DNA from 3 places in the Mesorhizobium sp. B2-3-5 genome. Region 3 is predicted to be linked to each of the others. Evidence: predicted binding sites of a transcription regulator. Region 3 holds the regulator's gene; each other region holds the start of a gene.
What was found. The regulator PhoB, encoded in region 3, activates phosphate uptake and scavenging genes when phosphate is short. The targets are predictions, from matches to a motif close to TGTCATNNANCTGTCAT.

Region 1 (3,243 bases), on a different contig from region 3:
CGACCTTGCCGTCGCGCACGGCGAGCACGTTATTCTCGTGGCCACCGTTGAACTGGGTCGAAGCGAAGAACTTGTCGTTCGGCATGCCGGTGGTCTTCGGAATCTGCGTCAGCGGGATCAGATAGCCCGAGGTCGAATCCGGGTCGGCGTAGCCGAGCTTCTTGCCCTTGGCCGACATGATGTCCTTGATGCCCGAGGACTTCAGCGCCATGCCGATCGAGTAATAGCCGGTGGAACCGTCGGTCTGTTTGGTGGTGAGGATCGGGGTAACCGCCTTCGGGTCCTTGAGATAGACGCTGGCATAGCCGGAAGCGCCGAGCTCGGCGAAGTCGAGCGTGCCGCCGAGCAGGCCCTGGATGACGCCGTCGTAGTCGGCGGCGGGGAACAGCGAGACCTTCTCGAAGCCGAACTCGGTCTTCAGGTGGTCGGCCAGGCACTGGTAGTTGCGCAGGCGGTCGGTCTCGTTTTCACCGCCGAGAATGCCGACGCGGAATTCTTTCATGTCGGCGGCATGGGCCATGCTGGTGGCCATTGCGAGCACCGAAACGGCGCCAAAAATCATTTTCCTGAACATATGACATCTCTCCTGTAGGTTCCGGCCCCGCGCCGGCAGCGTTCTTGATTTTGACGGTGCCCTTGACGCGGGCGGACGATCCAGTACGGCTTTTCTTGGCCCATGATCTTTCCCGAAAAGCGAATTCCACTTTCGGGATTATGGGCTCAGTATCCCGGGAAAGCGGGTTCGAGCGGTCCGGCGGATGCGGCAATCTTTTGTTTGTAGGCAACGCTGGTCGAGGTGATGGCCTCGGAGATTTCGCTGCCATTGGCATCGGCGCCGTAGACAAGACGCACGGCGTCGCGGTCGAGCTCTTCCGGTGGGCCGTCGAAGACGACCTTGCCGGCGGCCATGCCAATGATGCGGCTGCAATAGGCGCGGGCGGTATCGAGCGTATGCAGATTGGTGACGACGGTTATGCCTTCGCGCAGGTTGATGTCCTGCAACGAATCCATCACCACCTTGGCGTTGAGCGGGTCGAGCGAGGCGATCGGCTCGTCGGCGAGGATCACCTTGGGCTGCTGCATCATGGCGCGGGCTATCGCGACGCGCTGCTGCTGTCCGCCCGACAGGGTGCCGGCGGGCTGAAGGGCCGTCCGTGCGATATCGAGACGCTCCAGCGCCGCGACCGCTTCAGCGCATTCGGCGCGCGAGAACATGCCCAGAAGATTGGACAGGGTCGAACGATGGTTCAGCTTGCCGAGCAGCACGTTGGTCAGCACGTCGAGGCGCGGCACCAGGTTGAACTGCTGGAAGATCATGGCGCAGTCGCGCTGCCAGCGCCGCAAGGGCGAACCGCGCAACCGGGAGACCTCGGCGCCGTCAAAAAAAATCGACCCCTGGCTGGGATCGACAAGACGGTTGATCATGCGAAGAAGGGTTGATTTGCCAGCGCCGGAACGGCCAATGACGCCAACCATCTGACCCTGCGGAATCGAAATGCTGACGTCGCTGACGGCGGTGTTCTTGCCAAATCGTCGGCTGACGCCGCGGATTTCGAGCGTGGCGGAAGTTGCTGACATGGGGCCGGGCTCCAGTCCAGTCGCGGTTGAAGGTCTGTTGGGTCTTCGCTAGCGCAGCGCCATGAACCTGCGGTGTCGGATTGATGTCAGTTTTGTTACGACCCACAGGCCTCGTGTCGGGCGCCCGAGGAGCGCGATCAGCCGAGCACCTGCAGTTCCTCGAAATGCTTCATGTCGCGGAATGCGCAGAAAGCGGGAGCCTTGATCTCGATCACCGGTGCCTGCCGCGCGAAAAGCGCGAGGCAATCGTCGAAGAGCGCCTGCCAAGCCGCCGCCCTGTCATCCGCAAGCCGTTGGATCTGATAGGCAAAGGTTATGTGGAAGACGTAGGTGTCGTGGTCTGGATGCCGGTATCCAAACGGCACCGCCAGCGCATCGCGCCATTGGCGCATGATGCGCATGTCGTGGTCAGTCGCACCGGCAACGGTGAGGCCGGTCGGCACCACCTCGACGACCTTGATGTTGAAAGGACCGAAACCCTCGAAATCTTTCAGCCGTTCCAGATAGAGGCGGGTCATGGCGTCGATGCTGGTATCGAGCGGCACGTCCTGCGGCCAGTAGGGCAAGCGGCGGCGATATTCGATGATACCCTGGAACAGCGTCATGTGCAGGCTGGACACTGGCGTGAAGGCCAGCCTGTCGGCATCGGGCATGGCCAGCATCCGCTCGCGCACCGCAAGCACCACGGCTTCGGACGGCGAACCGCTGACGAGATGGCTGACGACCGTGTTGCCGGGCTCGATCAGGAAATTGCCTGACGCATCGTAGCGTGTGCCGAGATGCGCTGGCGGGGTTGGATTGGAGCCGGCAAAGAATCCGGCGAGCGACGATCTGACGGTGTCGAGCATGGCGATCTCCTTGGGGAGATGGCCTCCTGTCCGAGTCCTGTGTCAAGGGTATGAAACGGACCTCCTCCTCAACAACGATGCACTGGGTTATCCGCCGTACTTCTCCAGAAACGCCTCGGCCTCGAGTTCGCGAAAATCGTCGAGCGAAGCGCGCAGTCTGGCATGGTCCCAGTCCCACCAGGCAAGTGCCTGGTAGCGTTCCGCGGTGCGGCGGTCGAAGCGCTCCCGGATCGGCTTTGCCGGAACGCCAGCGACGATGGTGTAGGGGGCAACATCTTTCGAGACCACCGCGCCCGCGCCGACCGCCGCGCCGTCGCCGACGGTGACGCCGGGCAAAATGGTCGAGCCGTGACCGAGCCAGGTGTCGTGGCCAATGGTGACCCGTTTGGCGCGGCGCTGGGCGAAGAATTCGCTCTCGTGCTCGGCGTCGTCCCAATAGTCCGAAGCGCGGTAGGTGAAATGGTGCAGTGTCGGCCGCCATGTCGGGTGGTTGGTGGCGTTGAGGCGCACGCTTGCCGCGATGTTGGCAAACTTGCCGATCGTCGCGCACCACACGGCGCAGTCCTGCATCATGTAGGAATAGTCGCCGAGTTCGCTCTCCGAAACCCGGCTGCGGTCGGCGATCTCGGTCCAGCGGCCGAGTGTCGAATTGTGTACCTCCGCCGTCGGGTGGACCAACGGTGTCTCGGATAACTTCCTGGTCATGCCGCGAGTTTTCCCGGAGCGAAAGCTGTCACGTCGATGACGCGGTCGGCGACCGCCTCGCGCACGTCGTGGTCGTGGAAGATGCCGAGCAGGGCGACGCCCGCCGACTTCT
Region 2 (3,243 bases), on a different contig from region 3:
CATCCGGCCACGACCACCCACAAGAACCTGACGGACGAGGCCCGCGCCGAACTCGGCATCGGGCCAGGTACGCTCAGGCTGTCGGTCGGTCTGGAGGATACCGACGACCTTCTGGAAGACATCGCGCAGGCGTTGCAGGCGGCCAAGTAAGGCCTGCCTACGCGGCATCATGCGCTATCAGGCGCCAGACGGCGTCTCTTCCAGTTCGGCCGCCTTGGTGCCGATAGTCATCGCATTGCCGCGCCAGTCGACGGCGCCGCCGAGCCAGCCGCGTGCCCACATCGCTGGCAGGATCAGGTCGCGCACCATGATCGCCGCGACGATGCGCGACGACAGGTACCAGCCCTTGGACCAGGCCAGGGCACATTCCGGAAGGTAGAAGGCGGCCAAAACGGCGATGGCCGTCAGCGGCAGGCTGAAGCCAGCGCTTGCCGCCGCAACCAGCGCAAGCAGCAGCGGCACCACCGCGCCAGTCAGGATTTCAGGCGCGAAGAAAAGCGGGAAGGTGACGCGGCGCAGCCGCGCCCAGCGGGCCTGGCGCGACCAGATTTCGCCGAGCTTACGCCGGCCGAGCGGCTGCTCGAAAGGCGCGGCAACGAGATTGACGCGCAGGCCAAGCCCGTTCACCAGCTTGGTCGCGGCGGCGTCCTCGGCAATCTCGGCCGCCAGCGCGCGAATGCCGCCATTGGCATCCAGCATGGGCTTGTTCCACAGCATGCTCTTGCCTTGGGCAAAGCCAAGGCCGAGCGCCTCGCCGGCGTACTGCCAGCGCGCCTGCAGCGTGTTGAGAAAGGCGCATTCGACCTCCGCCCAGAAGCCATCGGGCCGCGAACCGATCGGCGTCGAGCAGACGAGGCCGGTATCCGGCCGCCATGCCGCCATCAAATGCTGAATGTAGTCCCTCGGCATCAGCACGTTGGAATCGGCAAGAATGACCCAGTTGTGGCGCGCCGCTTCCCAGCCCTTGACGCAATTGTTGAGCTTGGGATTGGCGCTGATGCGGTCATCGCCGATCAACAGGCGGGCTGGCACTTTGGGAAAGCGCGCCATGGCGGCACGGATCAGCGTGACCACCGGATCGTCGGCATGGGCGACGCAGAAGATCAGTTCATAGCGCGGCCAGTCGAGCGAGAAGGCGCGCTCCAGTGTCTCGTGCGTGAACGGCTCGACGCCACGCGATGGTACGACAATCGACACCGGCAGCGATCTGCCGGCTGGCGGTGCGATCGTGGTGCGCCGTTTCAGCTGTGAGGTGGCAAGCGCAATGCTGGCGGCGTTTGAAAGGATGAGTGCGGTCGAGAGCGAGGCGGCTATGAGAGTGAGTTCCATCGAGATCTGGTCACTCCAGAAAAGACGGCCCGCATGACGGCCGTTTCAACAGGTCGGCAGAGCGCCGAGTCGCCCGTGCGCGCACACCACCATTGTCATGTGTCACTTAAATGACATTCTTTGCCGCCACCTGCCTTTCAGGGTCACGCGCGACAAGACGCGCACGTTGACCTGCTCGCTGGGAGCGCCGAAAGGTACCGGATTGTTTTTGGAGCCGCTCATGTACCGCGCCGTCACGCGCAACATCGAAGTGCAGGTCAGGCCGTTCTATCTCGAGGATCGTTCTGACCCTTCGGAGAACCGCTACGTCTGGGGCTATCAGATAACGATCGACAACCAGTCGGACGAGTTCGTGCAGCTTCTGTCGCGCTATTGGCACATCACCGACGGAGCGGGCCGGGTCGAGGAGGTGCGCGGGCCAGGCGTTGTCGGGGACCAGCCCGAACTCAACCCCGGCGACAGCTATCAGTACACGTCAGGCTGCCCGCTCTCGACGCCGTCGGGGATCATGGTCGGGCACTACACGATGCGCAACAAACGCGGCGAGACGTTCGACATCGCCATCCCGGCCTTCTCGCTCGACCTGCCGGGGACAAAGCGGACCGTGAACTAGACCTCGGCGATTGGCGAGGTCCGCTGCGATGGCGTCACTGTACGGGGAGAAATGTGCGGCAGGGCAATGAGGGCGGCGGCTCGTGAGAACATACAAGCGCTGCGTGGATCCGCGCGATCGCTGCCGAGGGCCGCGCTGCCCCTCATCCGCCCTTCGGGCACCTTCTCCCCGTGAACGGGGAGAAGGCCGATACTTCACTTCTCAGCCGCGAATTCCGCCGGGTCGAAGTCATATTGCTTCGAGCAGAATTCGCAGGCGACATGGATGCCGCCGTCCTCGGTGCTGTCCTTGATCTCCTGCGCGGAGAAGCCCTCGAGGATGCCGCGGATCTTGTCCCTGGAGCATGAGCACTGGTCGGCGACGGGGACGCCGCCGAAGACGCGCACGCCATGCTCGTGGAACAGCCTGTAAAGCAGCCGCTCGGCGCCGATCGTGGGATCGATCAGTTCCGTCGGTTCGATGGTGCCGAGCAGCGCCAGCAATTCCTGCCAGGAATTGTCGGTGGGATCATGCATCTCCTCGCGCGGATCGCCATCACCGCCAGGCAGGTCCGGAACGCGCATGCGCTCGGACGCCTGCGGCAGGAACTGCGCCAGGATGCCGCCGGCACGCCAGTGCTCGCGCACGCCGCCGACGCCGGGCATCAGCAGCTTGGCCACCGACAGCCTGATGTCGGTCGGAATCTGTTCCGACTGACGGAAATAGGTGCGCGCCGCGTCTTCCAGCGTTTCGCCGTCGAGCTGGACGATGCCCTGATAGCGTTGCGTATGGGCGCCCTGGTCGATGGTCAGCGCCAGCACACCGCTGCCAAGCAGCGTCTGCTGGGACGTCTCGCCTGCCGCGACCAGTGCCTCGAGCCGATCCGCATCGAAGCGCGCGTAGGCGCGCAGCGCCGAGGGCGTGGAAAAATCCGCCACCAGCATGTCGACCGGCCCGTCGGTGCGCGTCTGCAGGATGAATTTGCCCTCGAACTTGAGCGAGGTGCCGAGCAGCACCGTGAGCACACAGGCTTCCGCGAGCAGGCGGGCAACCGGCTCGGGATAGTCATGGCGGCCGAGTATGGCGTCGAGCATCGGCCCGAGTTGCACGGTGCGGCCGCGTACGTCGAGCGGACCGACCTCGAAAGGCACGACATGGTCGTCGCCAGCGTAGCCGAACTCGCCGAGTTTGGGGTGATGTTCAGTCACTTGATGGGTTTCCAACATGACAAAGCTCCAGGGCGCGGCCATGCGGCCCCGGTGGGCACATGCGTCCAAACGCGCTTGATTTGCGTGATGCGGCGCAGATAGGGATCGCGCCCC
Region 3 (3,243 bases):
TCTTCATGATTATCCTCCCTGCGCCGCGTATGGCGCGACCAAACTGGCCCGAAGGCCGGCACAAAGGCTCTATTTTTTCGAGCCTCAAAAAAAATAGTGATGCATCGCCGGAAAGCTGTCAACAATGATTCTGATGGATTTCGAGGGCCCGGGAACCTTTTTTCGAGCCCCGCAATAAATAAATGACAGCATCGGCCGCTTCTGCCAGTATTTAATCGTGTTGCCGACAGTGTTCGAGGTCAGGAAGAACCGCGGCGACCGGGAGGATATGGGAAAAACATGTCGGTCGGAATCCGCCACGACGACCTGCGCCGGCGCAACCGCGCGATGGTGATTGCCGCGGTGCGCCGGGCCGGCCAGTCCTCGCGCACCGAAATCGCCGCGACCACCGGCCTCAGCCACTCCACCATATCGGCGATTTCCTCCGATCTGATCGGCGAAGGTATCCTGGCCGAAGGCAAGCCGAGCGAGGCCGGCGCGCTCAAACGCGGCAGGCCGCAGGTCGGCCTTGGCCTCAATGCGGAAGCCGCAACGGTGATGACCGCTGTGCTGTCGCTGAATTTCCTGTCCGTCGCCGTTATCGACTATGCCGGCCAGGTCATATCAGAGGAACAGCGCCGGCTGGACACGCTGACCATGTCGCGCGATGCACTGATCGGCGAATGCGTCGCCATCGTGCGGCGGCGCCTGGAGGATCCCGACATCGACGTGCGCAGCGTCGCCCGCGTCGCGCTGGCCATCCAGGGCATCACCGACACCGATGCCCGGGCAATGCTGTGGTCGCCCATCACGCCGCAGACCGACATCGCCTTCGCCGACATACTCGAAGCCGAGTTCGGCATCCCCGCCACCGTGGAGAATGACTGCAACATGATGGCGGTGGCGCTGCGCTGGCGCGATCCCGAGCGCTACCGCGACGACTTCATCGCCATTCTCCTTTCGCACGGCATCGGCATGGGCCTGGTGCTGAAGGGCGAGCTCTTCACCGGCACCCACTCCTCGGGCGGCGAATTCGGCCACATGATCCATCGGCCAGGCGGCGCGCTCTGCCGCTGCGGGCGGCGCGGCTGCGTCGAAGCCTATGCCGGCAATTACGCCATCTGGCGCAACGCCAGGCAGCTCAGCGAGGACACCGAGCCGGTGGCCGATGTCAGCGACGCGCAGATGCGGGCGCTGGCGGCGACGGCGCGGCAAACGGACGGGCCCGAGCGCGAGGCCTACCGCAGGGCCGGCGAGGCGCTGGGCTACGGCCTCGGCAGCCTGTTCGCGCTGATCGATCCCGCCCCCGTCGCCATGGTCGGCGTCAGCGCCGCCGCCTTCGACCTGATCGAGCCGGCCTTGCGCGAGGCCATCGCCCAGACCGCCGGCGGCCAGCACTCGAAATCGATTTCCTTCGACACCGAGCCTAACGAGTTGCCGCTGATCCGCGAGGGCTGCGCCATGCGGGCGCTGACTTTCGTCGACCAGGAGATTTTCGCGCCGGGCATGCAGGCGAAAGCCGGCTCCGGGGAGAACGTGGCCTGAATAACGTCGCGCTCAATCCTCGCGGATCGCATACCCTGCACCACGAATGGTGCGGATGACGTCGGGCATGCGGCCGTTGTTGACCGCCTTGCGCAACCGGCCGACATGCACATCCACCGTGCGCTCGTCGATATAGATCGTCTCTCCCCAGACATTGTCGAGCAGCTGGCTGCGCGAAAACACCCGGCCGGGATGACGCATCATGAATTCGAGCAGGCGGAATTCGGTCGGCCCGAGCCGGATTTCGCTCTTCTTGCGGTAGACGCGATGTGATTCGCGGTCGAGCACGATGTCGCCGACCTTGAGCACACTGGACAACACTTCCGGCTTGGCGCGGCGCAGCAGCGCCTTGACCCTGGCCATGAATTCCGGTGTCGAGAACGGCTTGACCAGATAATCGTCGGCGCCGGTCGAAAGGCCGCGCACGCGGTCGCTTTCCTCGCCGCGCGCCGTCAGCATGATGATCGGCAGCCGCTCGGTCTCGGGCCGCATCCTTAGCCGGCGACAGAGTTCGATGCCGGACACCGCCGGCACCATCCAGTCGAGCACCAGCAGGTCGGGGACATTCTCCTGCAGGCGGATCTCCGCCTCATCGCCGCGCGGGACCACCTCGACCTGATAGCCTTCCGATTCCAGATTGTAGCGGAGGAGCACGCCGAGCGGCTCCTCATCCTCCACCACCATGATGCGTGGCGCGATCATCGACTGGTCACCTCTAAAGCAATTCCAGGAAAAGTGTGAAGCGGTTTCCGTCCGGAATTGCATGGAAACAAGAGCGGTTTTCCGTGAAACGGTGAACCGCTCTGACGATCAAGCCGCCGGCGCCGACATCGCCGTTTCGTCCTGCTTTGGACGATTCGCTGGCAGCTGCGTACCGGTCAGCACGTAGTAGGCATTCTCGGCGATGTTGGTCACATGATCGCCGATCCGCTCGAGATTCTTGGCGCAGAACAACAGATGCGTGCAAGCGGTGATGTTGCGCGGATCCTCCATCATGTAGGTGAGAAGTTCGCGGAACACGGAGGTGTATTTGACGTCGATGCGTTCGTCGTCGGCGCGCAGCTTGGCAAGGGCCTCGGCATCGTGCGCCGCATACTCCTCGATCACGCCCTGCACCTGGATCAGCACCAGCTGCGCCATGGCGTCTATCGAATGCGACAGGTCGCGCGGCGTGGTGGACAGGCCGACCGTACCGACGCGCTTGGCGATGTTCTTGGCAAGATCGCCAATGCGTTCGAGGTCGCCGGCCATGCGGATCGACCCGACGACATGCCGCAGATCGTCGGCCATCGGCTGGCGCTTGGCGATCAGCGTGATGGCGCGATCGTCGAGTTCGCGCTGGCGCGCGTCCATGATGACGTCGTCGGAGACAACGCGCTGTGCCAGCGCGTTGTCGGAGTTCAGCAGCGCCTTGGTGGCGCCGCCGACCATCGAGCTGGCGAGATCGCCCATGTCGCTGATCAGCCTGCTGATCTGTCCGAGATCCTCGTCGAAAGAAGCGACTGTGTGTTCGGCCATGATCCTGGTCCTCGTATGCGTGAGATCAGCCGAAGCGGCCGGTGATATAGTCCTGCGTGCGCTTCTCGCGGGGCGATGTGAAGATCTTCTCGGTACGGTCGAACTCGACCAGCTCGCCCAGATACATGAAAGCCGTCTGGCGCGACACGCGCGCCGCCTGCTGCATGTTGTGGGTGACGATGACGATCGTGTAGTCGGCCT

Region 1: the regulator PhoB is predicted to act here: its motif matches at 1,662-1,678, upstream of phnC (phosphonate ABC transporter ATP-binding protein).
Region 2: the regulator PhoB is predicted to act here: its motif matches at 1,429-1,445, upstream of FJ958_RS15710 (ceramide glucosyltransferase).

Annotation. Positions count from the first base shown of each region.
Region 1 is NZ_VFVX01000018.1:84,599-87,841, reverse strand. It holds gene phnD (phosphonate ABC transporter substrate-binding protein) at 1-574, opposite strand, end outside; gene phnC (phosphonate ABC transporter ATP-binding protein) at 721-1,578, opposite strand; gene FJ958_RS20250 (DUF1868 domain-containing protein) at 1,716-2,426, opposite strand; gene FJ958_RS20245 (DapH/DapD/GlmU-related protein) at 2,514-3,131, opposite strand; gene phnL (phosphonate C-P lyase system protein PhnL) at 3,128-3,243, opposite strand, start outside.
Region 2 is NZ_VFVX01000012.1:5,254-8,496, forward strand. It holds gene FJ958_RS15705 (O-succinylhomoserine sulfhydrylase) at 1-150, shown strand, start outside; gene FJ958_RS15710 (ceramide glucosyltransferase) at 178-1,329, opposite strand; gene apaG (Co2+/Mg2+ efflux protein ApaG) at 1,550-1,942, shown strand; gene FJ958_RS15720 (Hsp33 family molecular chaperone) at 2,137-3,171, opposite strand.
Region 3 is NZ_VFVX01000008.1:208,001-211,243, forward strand. It holds gene xylF (D-xylose ABC transporter substrate-binding protein) at 1-7, opposite strand, end outside; gene FJ958_RS12740 (ROK family protein) at 280-1,524, shown strand; gene phoB (phosphate regulon transcriptional regulator PhoB) at 1,537-2,226, opposite strand; gene phoU (phosphate signaling complex protein PhoU) at 2,335-3,042, opposite strand; gene pstB (phosphate ABC transporter ATP-binding protein PstB) at 3,068-3,243, opposite strand, start outside.